2 regions of the Streptomyces marokkonensis genome follow, and region 1 is predicted to be linked to the other one. Evidence: riboswitches for the same ligand, from Rfam matches in the RefSeq annotation. Region 1 holds a riboswitch; the other holds the start of a gene.

The links. A riboswitch is a leader RNA that binds a small molecule or an ion and turns the genes downstream of it on or off. The one in region 1 is predicted to bind thiamine pyrophosphate.
Region 2: linked by a shared signal. The riboswitch ahead of thiO (glycine oxidase ThiO) and the one ahead of ABEA26_RS02655 (thiamine ABC transporter substrate-binding protein) in region 1 are both predicted to bind thiamine pyrophosphate.

Annotation. Positions count from the first base shown of each region.
Region 1 is NZ_BAABCQ010000006.1:53,075-57,482, reverse strand. Features, by position in the region: gene ABEA26_RS02665 (phosphatidate cytidylyltransferase) at 1-327, shown strand, start outside; gene rlmN (dual-specificity RNA methyltransferase RlmN) at 497-1,609, shown strand; TPP riboswitch at 1,706-1,811, shown strand; gene ABEA26_RS02655 (thiamine ABC transporter substrate-binding protein) at 1,891-2,979, shown strand; gene ABEA26_RS02650 (ABC transporter permease) at 2,955-4,408, shown strand, end outside.
Region 2 is NZ_BAABCQ010000077.1:27,097-31,504, reverse strand. Features, by position in the region: gene ABEA26_RS20090 (thiazole synthase) at 1-743, opposite strand, end outside; gene thiS (sulfur carrier protein ThiS) at 746-946, opposite strand; gene thiO (glycine oxidase ThiO) at 943-2,154, opposite strand; TPP riboswitch at 2,152-2,263, opposite strand; gene ABEA26_RS20075 (NAD(P)/FAD-dependent oxidoreductase) at 2,418-3,692, shown strand; gene ABEA26_RS20070 (Rv2175c family DNA-binding protein) at 3,770-4,135, shown strand; gene thiE (thiamine phosphate synthase) at 4,234-4,408, shown strand, end outside.

The DNA.
Region 1 (4,408 bases):
ACCAAGCTCGCCCCGCGCATCAGCCCCGGCAAGACCCGGGAGGGCCTGCTCGGAGCGGTGGCGTTCGCGATGGTGGCGGGCGCGCTGTGCATGCAGTTCATGATCGACGACGGCAGCTGGTGGCAGGGCCTGCTGCTCGGCCTCGCGGTCGCCGTCAGTGCCACGCTGGGCGACCTCGGCGAGTCCATGATCAAGCGGGACCTCGGCATCAAGGACATGGGCACGCTGCTCCCTGGCCACGGCGGCATCATGGACCGCCTGGACTCGCTGCTGCCCACGGCGCCGGTGGTGTGGCTGCTGCTGGTGATCTTCGTCGGATCGGGTTGACAGCGTTCAGGTAGTCTGGAAGGGCCCGCATGGTCGCGGGCCCTTTCGTGTTTCCCCGCCCACGCGGGGGTTGTCCGGTGAGGTCTTCTGGCTTCGGCATGGCTCTGCCGTCGTCCCCGCATGAGCGGGGATTCGCCACAGGCCCGTCGTCATGAGGAGTTGTCCAACCGTGGCCCGTCCCGCCCCAGGTGAGCTCACCTTCGTCGCGCCCCGCGCAGCGAAGCGGCCGCCGCGGCACCTCGCCGACCTCACGCCCGCGGAGCGCAAGGAGGCCGTCGCCGCGATCGGCGAGAAGCCGTTTCGCGCGAAGCAGCTCTCGCAGCACTACTTCGCGCGGTACGCGCACGACCCCGAGCAGTGGACCGACATCCCGGCCGGCTCGCGTCAGGGCCTCCAGGAGGCGCTGCTGCCCGAGCTGATGACGGTCGTGCGGCATCTGTCGACCGACCAGGGCACCACGCGCAAGACGCTGTGGAAGCTGTTCGACGGGACGCTCGTCGAGTCCGTCCTCATGCGTTACCCGGACCGGGTGACCATGTGCATCAGCTCCCAGGCCGGCTGCGGCATGAACTGCCCCTTCTGCGCCACCGGTCAGGCCGGCCTGGACCGGAACCTGTCGACGGCCGAGATCGTGCACCAGATCGTGGACGGCATGCGGGCGCTCAGGGACGGCGAGGTCCCGGGGGGACCGGCCCGGCTCAGCAACATCGTGTTCATGGGCATGGGCGAGCCGCTCGCCAACTACAACCGGGTCGTCGGTTCCATCCGCCGTCTCACCGACCCCGAGCCCGACGGGCTGGGCCTCTCCCAGCGCGGCATCACGGTCTCCACGGTGGGTCTCGTCCCGGCCATCCACCGCTTCACCGGCGAGGGGTTCAAGTGCCGCCTCGCCATCTCGCTGCACGCGCCCGACGACGAGCTGCGCGACACCCTGGTCCCCGTCAACACGCGCTGGAAGGTGCGTGAGGTGCTGGATGCCGGGTTCGAGTACGCGGCCGCGTCCGGGCGCCGGCTGTCGATCGAGTACGCGCTGATCCGGGACATCAACGACCAGGCGTGGCGTGGCGACCGGCTCGGGCGGATGCTCAAGGGCCGGCCCGTGCACGTCAACCTCATCCCGCTCAACCCCACGCCGGGCTCGAAGTGGACCGCGTCGCGGCCCGAGGACGAGAAGGCGTTCGTGGAGGCGATCGCGGCGCATGGTGTGCCGGTGACGATCCGGGACACCCGAGGGCAGGAGATCGACGGGGCGTGTGGTCAGCTCGCCGCGAGCGAGCGGTAGCCTGACCGACGTCAGCACATCGTCGTACGACAACGACAACGACAACGACAACGACAACGACAACTCCACACGTACGTCATACGAAACCACATCTTCATATTCCGACAGGGGAGCGCCACAGCGCTGAGAGTGCGGCACCGGCCGCAGACCCTCCGAACCTGGCCCAGGTCATTCTGGGTAGGGAGATCGGTCACCACTCGAGCTGTTGCGCCCTGCCCGGGACCCTCGCCAGGGGTTCCGGGCGGGGCCGCGTCTTCTCCTGGTCACCCAGGAGGAATTCAGTGAGCATCACCAAGAAGGCCACCGTCCTCGCAGTCGGACTCGGCATGGTCGGCGGCCTGACCGCGTGCGGATCGTCGTCCGACGGCGACGGCCGGGGCGCCGGCGACTCCAAAACCGTGACCCTGGTCAGCCACAACTCGTGGGCCGTGTCGAAGGACGTCATCGCCGGCTTCGAGAAGAGCTCCGGCTACAAGGTCCGGGTCCTGGAGGACGGCGACGCCGGGCAGGCCGTCAACAAGGCCATCCTCACCAAGGACAACCCGCAGGGCGACGTCTTCTTCGGCGTCGACAACACACTGCTCTCCCGAGCCCTCGACAACGGGCTGTTCCAGCCGTACGAGGCGAAGGGCTCCGACCTGGTCCTCCCCGAGTACCGGGCCGACCGGGACAAGCACCGGGTCACGCCCGTGACCACCGGCGACATCTGCGTCAACTACGACAAGGCCTACTTCAGCGAGCACGGGCTGACCCCGCCGGAATCCCTCGACGACCTGGTCAAGCCCGAGTACAAGGACCTGCTCGTCACCGAGGACGCCGCCGGTTCCTCGCCCGGCCTCGGCTTCCTGCTCGGCACCGCCGCCGAGTACGGCGACGAGGGCTGGCAGGACTACTGGAAGAAGCTGAAGGCGAACGGCGTCCAGGTCGTCGACAGCTGGGAGCAGGCGTACAACGAGGAGTTCTCCGGCTCGTCCGGCGGCAAGAAGGCCAAGGGCGACCGCCCGCTCGTCGTCTCCTACGCCTCCTCCCCGCCCGCCGAGGTCATCTACGCCGACCCGCAGCCCACCACCGCGCCGACGGGTGTCGCCGCCGGCACCTGCTTCCGCCAGGTCGAGTACGCGGGTCTGCTGAGCAACGCCGGCAACCCCGAGGGCGGCAAGGCACTCCTCGACTTCCTCATCGGCAAGGAGTTCCAGGAGGACCTGCCGCTGAACATGTTCGTCTACCCGGTGCGGGAGGGCGCGCGGATCCCCGAGGCGTTCCGGAAGTTCGGGCCGCAGGCCGAGGACCCGCAGACCATGGACCCGGCGAAGATCGCCGACAACCGCGACCAGTGGGTCAAGTCGTGGACCTCACTCGTACTCAAGTGACCAAACGCCGGCGTCGCACGGGGAACGCGGCGCGGCCGGCCCTGATGGCCGTGCCCGTCGCGTTCTTCGCGGTGTTCTTCGCCTACCCCGTCGCCGCGATCGTCGCGCGCGGACTGGAGATCGACGGTTCCTGGCAGTTCGGGCGGATCGGGGACGTGCTCGTCCAGCCGGACGTACGGCACGTGCTGTGGTTCACCACCTGGCAGGCGCTGGCCTCGACCGCGCTCACCCTGCTGATCGCCCTGCCGGGCGCCTACGTCTTCGCCCGCTTCGACTTTCCCGGCAAGCAGGTGCTGCGGGCGGTGGTGACCGTACCGTTCGTGCTGCCGACGGTCGTCGTCGGTGCGGCGTTCCTGGCGCTGGTGGGGCGCGGCGGGCTGCTCGACGAGCTGTGGGGCGTACGGCTGGACACCACCGTGTGGGCGATCCTCCTCGCGCACGTCTTCTTCAACTACGCCGTCGTCGTACGCACCGTCGGCGGCCTCTGGTCGCAGCTCGATCCACGGCAGGAGGAGGCCGCGCGGATGCTCGGCGCCTCGCGGCTGACGGCCTGGCGGCAGGTGACCCTGCCCGCGCTCGCGCCGGCCGTGGCCGCCGCCGCGCTGATGGTGTTCCTGTTCACCTTCACCTCCTTCGGCGTGGTCCAGATCCTCGGCGGGCCCGCCTTCTCCACCCTGGAGGTGGAGATCTACCGGCAGACCTCCCAGATCTTCGACCTGTCCACGGCCGCCGTGCTGACGCTGATCCAGTTCGCCGCGGTGGCCGCCATCCTCGCCGTGCACGCCTGGACGGTACGGCGGCGGGAGACGGCCCTGCGGCTGGTGGACGCGGCCACGACCGCGCGCCGGCCGCGCGGCACCGGGCAGTGGGTCCTGCTGGCCGGGGTCCTGGCCACCATCGCCGTGCTGCTGGTGCTGCCGCTCGCCGTACTGGTCGAGCGGTCGCTGGGCGCACCCGGCTTCGGCTACTACCGGGCGCTGACCCGCGAGGACGGCGGTACCTTCCTCGTCCCGCCCATCGAGGCGATCGGCAACTCCCTCCAGTACGCCGTCGTGGCCACCGCCATCGCCGTGGTGATCGGAGCGCTGGCCGCCACCGCGCTCACCCGCCGCGACGCGGGCCGCTTCGTACGCGGCTTCGACGCGCTGCTGATGCTGCCGCTCGGGGTGTCCGCGGTGACGGTCGGCTTCGGGTTCCTGATCGCGCTGGACGAACCCCCGCTGGATCTCCGGGCGTCCTGGATCCTGGTGCCGCTGGCGCAGGCACTGGTCGGGGTCCCCTTCGTCGTACGGACCATGCTGCCGGTGCTGCGGGCGGTGGACGTACGGCTGCGGGAGGCGGCGTCCGTGCTCGGGGCGTCGCCGTGGCGGGTGTGGCGGGAGGTCGACCTGCCGATGGTGCGGCGGGCTCTGCTGGTCGCGGCCGGGTT
Region 2 (4,408 bases), on a different contig from region 1:
GACGCCTCGGCGAAGTGCCGCCGTGGAATCCGCCCGGCCCGCCGTGCCAGCCTTCCCGCCCCCACCGCGAACCGCATCCCCTCCGCCATCAGCACCGGCTCCTGCGCCCGCGTCACGGCGGAGGCGAGCATCACACCCGCACACCCCAGTTCCATCGCCAGCGCCACGTCCGACGCCGTACCGGCCCCCGCGTCCAGAATCACCGGCACGCGCGCGTGCTCCACGATCAACTCGAAGTTGTGCGGGTTGCGGATACCGAGCCCCGACCCGATCGGCGAGCCGAGCGGCATGATCGCGGCGCACCCGACGTCCTCCAGCTTGCGCGCGAGGACCGGGTCGTCGTTCGTGTACGGCAGCACCGTGAACCCGTCGTCGACCAGCGTCTCCGCCGCGTCCAGCAGCTCGATCGGGTCCGGCAGCAGGGTGCGCTCGTCTGCGATGACCTCCAGCTTGACCAGGTCGGTGGCGAGGGCCTCGCGGGCGAGGCGGGCAGTGAGGACGGCCTCCCCGGCGGTGAAGCAGCCGGCCGTGTTCGGCAGCACCCGGATGCCCAGCTTCTCCAGCACCGACAGCACGGACCCGTGCACCGAGGCGTTCACGCGCCGCATCGCGACGGTCGTCAGCTCCGTCCCGGAGGCCACCAGCGCCCGCTCCAGCACATCGAGGCTGGGCGCCCCCCCGGTGCCCATGATCAGGCGGGACCCGTACGTCGTACCGCCGAGGACAAAGGGATCGTCGGCCATGGTCAGCCTCCTTGGACGGCGGTGAGGACTTCCACGCGGTCGCCGTCGGCCAGCGCCGTGGCGGACCACCGCGCGCGCGGGACGACGGTTTCGTTCAGGGCGGCGGCCACACCGGACGGTGCCGCGGTGAGCGTGCCCACCAGGGCGTCCAGAGCGGTACCGGGAGCCACCTCGCGCGGCTCGCCGTTGACGGAGATGTTCATGCGGGCTGCTCCGAGTGTTCCGGGAGTGCGGGGGCGGCGCCGAAGCGCAGGGGGCTGAAGGGCAGTGCCTCGGCCAAAAGCTCCCCGGTGGTCAGGACGTCCGCCATGACGTCGCCGGTGACCGGGGTGAGCAGGACGCCGTTGCGGTGGTGCCCGGTGGCCAGCAGCAGGCCGTCAAGACCGGTCGGGCCGAGCAGCGGGGCGTTGTCCGGGGAGCCCGGGCGCAGACCCGCCAGGGTCTCCGTCAGGGGCAGCTCGGTGATGCCGGGGACCAGCTCGTGGGCGTCGCGCAGCAGCTCGTAGACGCCGCCCGCGGTGACCGTGGTGTCCCAGCCCAGCTCCTCGCTGGTGGCCCCGACGACCAGCTCGCCACTCTGACGGGGCACCAGGTAGAGGTGGTTGCCGCGCACCACGGCACGCACGGTCCGGTTCAGCAGTGGACCGTGCGCCTGCGGCATCGCCAGCCGCAGCACCTGCCCCTTCACGGGCCGTACCGGCGGCAGTACGTCGTCCGGGACGCCCGTGAGCCGCCCGCTCAGGCTGCCCCCGGCCAGTACCACCTGCCCGGCCTCAAGCGCGGTGCCGTCGGCCGTGACGACACCCGTGGCCCGCTCACCGCCACGCCCGACGGTGAGCCGGTCGGCCCACACCCGGTGGAAGACGACGCCCGCGCGTTCGCAGGCGGCCACGAGCGCGCCGGCCAGTCGCCGGGGGTCGATCTGGTGATCGCCGTCCACCCGGAGCCCCCCGCGCACGCCCGGCGCGAGCATCGGCTCCAGGCGCCGGCACTCACGCCCCGTCAGCCACTCGGACTCCAGACCCGAGCGCTGCTGGAGCGCGTGCAGTTCCCGCAGGTGGGCGCGGTCGTCGGCGTCCAGGGCGACGGCGAGGGTGCCGCAGCGGCGGTAACCGAGGTCGTGGCCGGTGAGGTCGGCCAGCTCGGCCGCGAACGCCGGGTAGCGGCGGGCCGAGGCGAGGTTCAGCGCGAGCAGCGTCTGCTCGCCGTAGTGCAGTTCCGTGACGGCGGCCAGCATCCCGGCGGCCACCTGGGCGGCCCCACCGCCCGGTTCGGGATCCACGAGGGCCGTGCCGAGCCCGCGCTGCGCGGCCCGCCACGCCGTGACCAGGCCGATGATCCCGCCCCCGACGACGAGGACGTCGGGTGTGCGTGACGTCGTGGGTGACGTCGTGTGCGGCGGTGACGACATGGGCGTCCAGCCCCTCCCTTCGCCGGCATGACCCGGATCAGGTTCGTACGGTCGGAGGCCGCCAGCCTCCCTCTCAGCCCGGTGCGTCCGGGCTCCCGCGAGTGCCTTGCGTCGGCCAGCCTAGCCCGCGGCGCGTCGCACTCGTAAGGGGAGTCGCCCCGCGCCTGCCTACAGCCCCGTACGGCCCGTACGGCCGAGCGGTGTGGAGCAGGTCACCGCGCACGACCCCTGACTGACGAGGGGCCGGTGTCTAAGGTGATCACGTGAGCGAGCAGACGCAGGAGCGGGCCCGGGTGCGGGAAGCGGACGCGGAACGCCGCGTGGTCGTCGTCGGCGCGGGCATGGCGGGGGTGCAGACCGCCGTCGCCCTGCGGGAGCAGGGCTTCACCGGCACCGTGACCCTGATCGGCGCGGAGCCGCACCAGCCGTACGACCGTCCTCCGCTGTCCAAGGCCGTCCTGCTCGGCACGGCAGAGGGCTCCGCCTTCGACATTGACTTCGAGGCGCTCGGCATCACCCTGCGGCTCGGCTGCGAGGCCCTGGGCGTCCGCCCCGCGGAGCACGTACTCGACACCTCCGAGGGGCCCGTGCCGTACGACGTCCTCGTCCTCGCGACCGGCGCCGAACCGATCCGTCTCCCCGGCACCGAGGGCGTGCCCGGCGTGCACCTGCTGCGCACCCTGGACGACGCCGAACGGCTGCGCCCGGTGCTCGCCCGGCAGCACGACGTCGTGGTCGTCGGCGCGGGCTGGATCGGCGCCGAGTTCGCCACCGCCGCGCGCGAGGCGGGCTGCGCCGTGACCGTCGTGGAGGCCGCCGACCGGCCCCTCGCCGGCGCGCTGCCCGACGAGGTCGCCGCGCCGATGACCACCTGGTACGCCGACGCGGGCGCCGTACTGCGCACCCACGCGCGCGTGGAGCGTGTGGAGCCCGGCGGCCCGGGAGAGCCCGGTCACGTCGTCGTCCTGGACGACGGCTCGCGGCTGCCCGCCGGCGCGGTCGTCGTCGGCATCGGCGCCCGGCCCGCCACCGCCTGGCTCGCCGGCTCCGGGATCGGCCTGGGCGCGCAGGGGGAGGTCCTGGCCGACGACCGCCTGCGCGCCTCGGTGCCGGACGTCCACGCGGTCGGCGACTGCGCCTCCTTCCCCTCCGGCCGCTACGGCGAGCGGCTGCTGGTGCACCACTGGGACAACGCCCTCCAAGGGCCGCGCACGGTCGCCGCCGACATCATCGGCGCCGTCGGCGGCGAGGCCGTGGCGGCCTACGACCCGGTGCCGTACTTCTGGTCCGAGCAGTTCGGCCGCTTCGTCCAGTACGCCGGTCACCACACGGACGCCGACGCCACCCTGTGGCGCGGGGACCCCTCGGGGCCCGCCTGGACGGTCTGCTGGCTGCGCGAGGGCCGCATGGTCGCCCTGCTGGCGGTGGGCCGTCCCCGGGACCTGGCCCAGGGCAAACGTCTGATCCAGGCGGGCGCGACGATGGACCCGCGGCTGCTGGCCGACCCGGCGAAGCCGCTGAAGGCGGCGACCGCGTAGTCCCTCCGGTGGGTGCGCCGGCCCAGGTCGGACGGGTCCGGCTTCCGACTGTCGGTGCCAGATGGCAGGCTTGGGTCGTGACCGAGATTGACGCAAAGACCGATGCTCTCGTGCCTGCCTGGCTCACCGTTCCCGACATCGCCGAGATGCTCGGTGTCGAGGTGACCCGCGTACGCCAGCTGATCAAGGAAGGCCAGCTCATCGCCGTACGCCGCGGCGAGAACCGCGCGCTGCACATCCCCGCGGCCTTCATCGACGAGGACAAGGTCGTCAAAGGCCTGGTCGGGACGCTGACGCTGTTGCGGGACGACGGCTGGACGGCCGAGGAGATGCTGGAGTGGCTCTTCACGCCCGACGAGACCCTGCCCGGCACCCCCGCGCAGGCGCTGAGCGAGAATCGCGGCACGGAGGTGAAGCGCCGCGCCCAGGCGCTCGCCGTCTGACCTGACACACCACCGTGGCGTGCGGGCCGCGGCACACGGCCCCGACGGCCGTGCCGGTCCGCCGCCCGCACGCCACCAGACCCCAGGGGGACACCAGCATGCCCGGCACCGACGACACCGCCACCGCCCGAGCCCGGCTCGCCGACGCCCGGCTCTACCTGTGCACGGACGCCCGTCGTGACCAGGGCGACCTGCCCTCGTTCCTGGACGCGGTGCTGGCCGGTGGCGTCGACATCGTGCAGTTGCGTGACAAGGGCATGGAGGCGGCGGAGG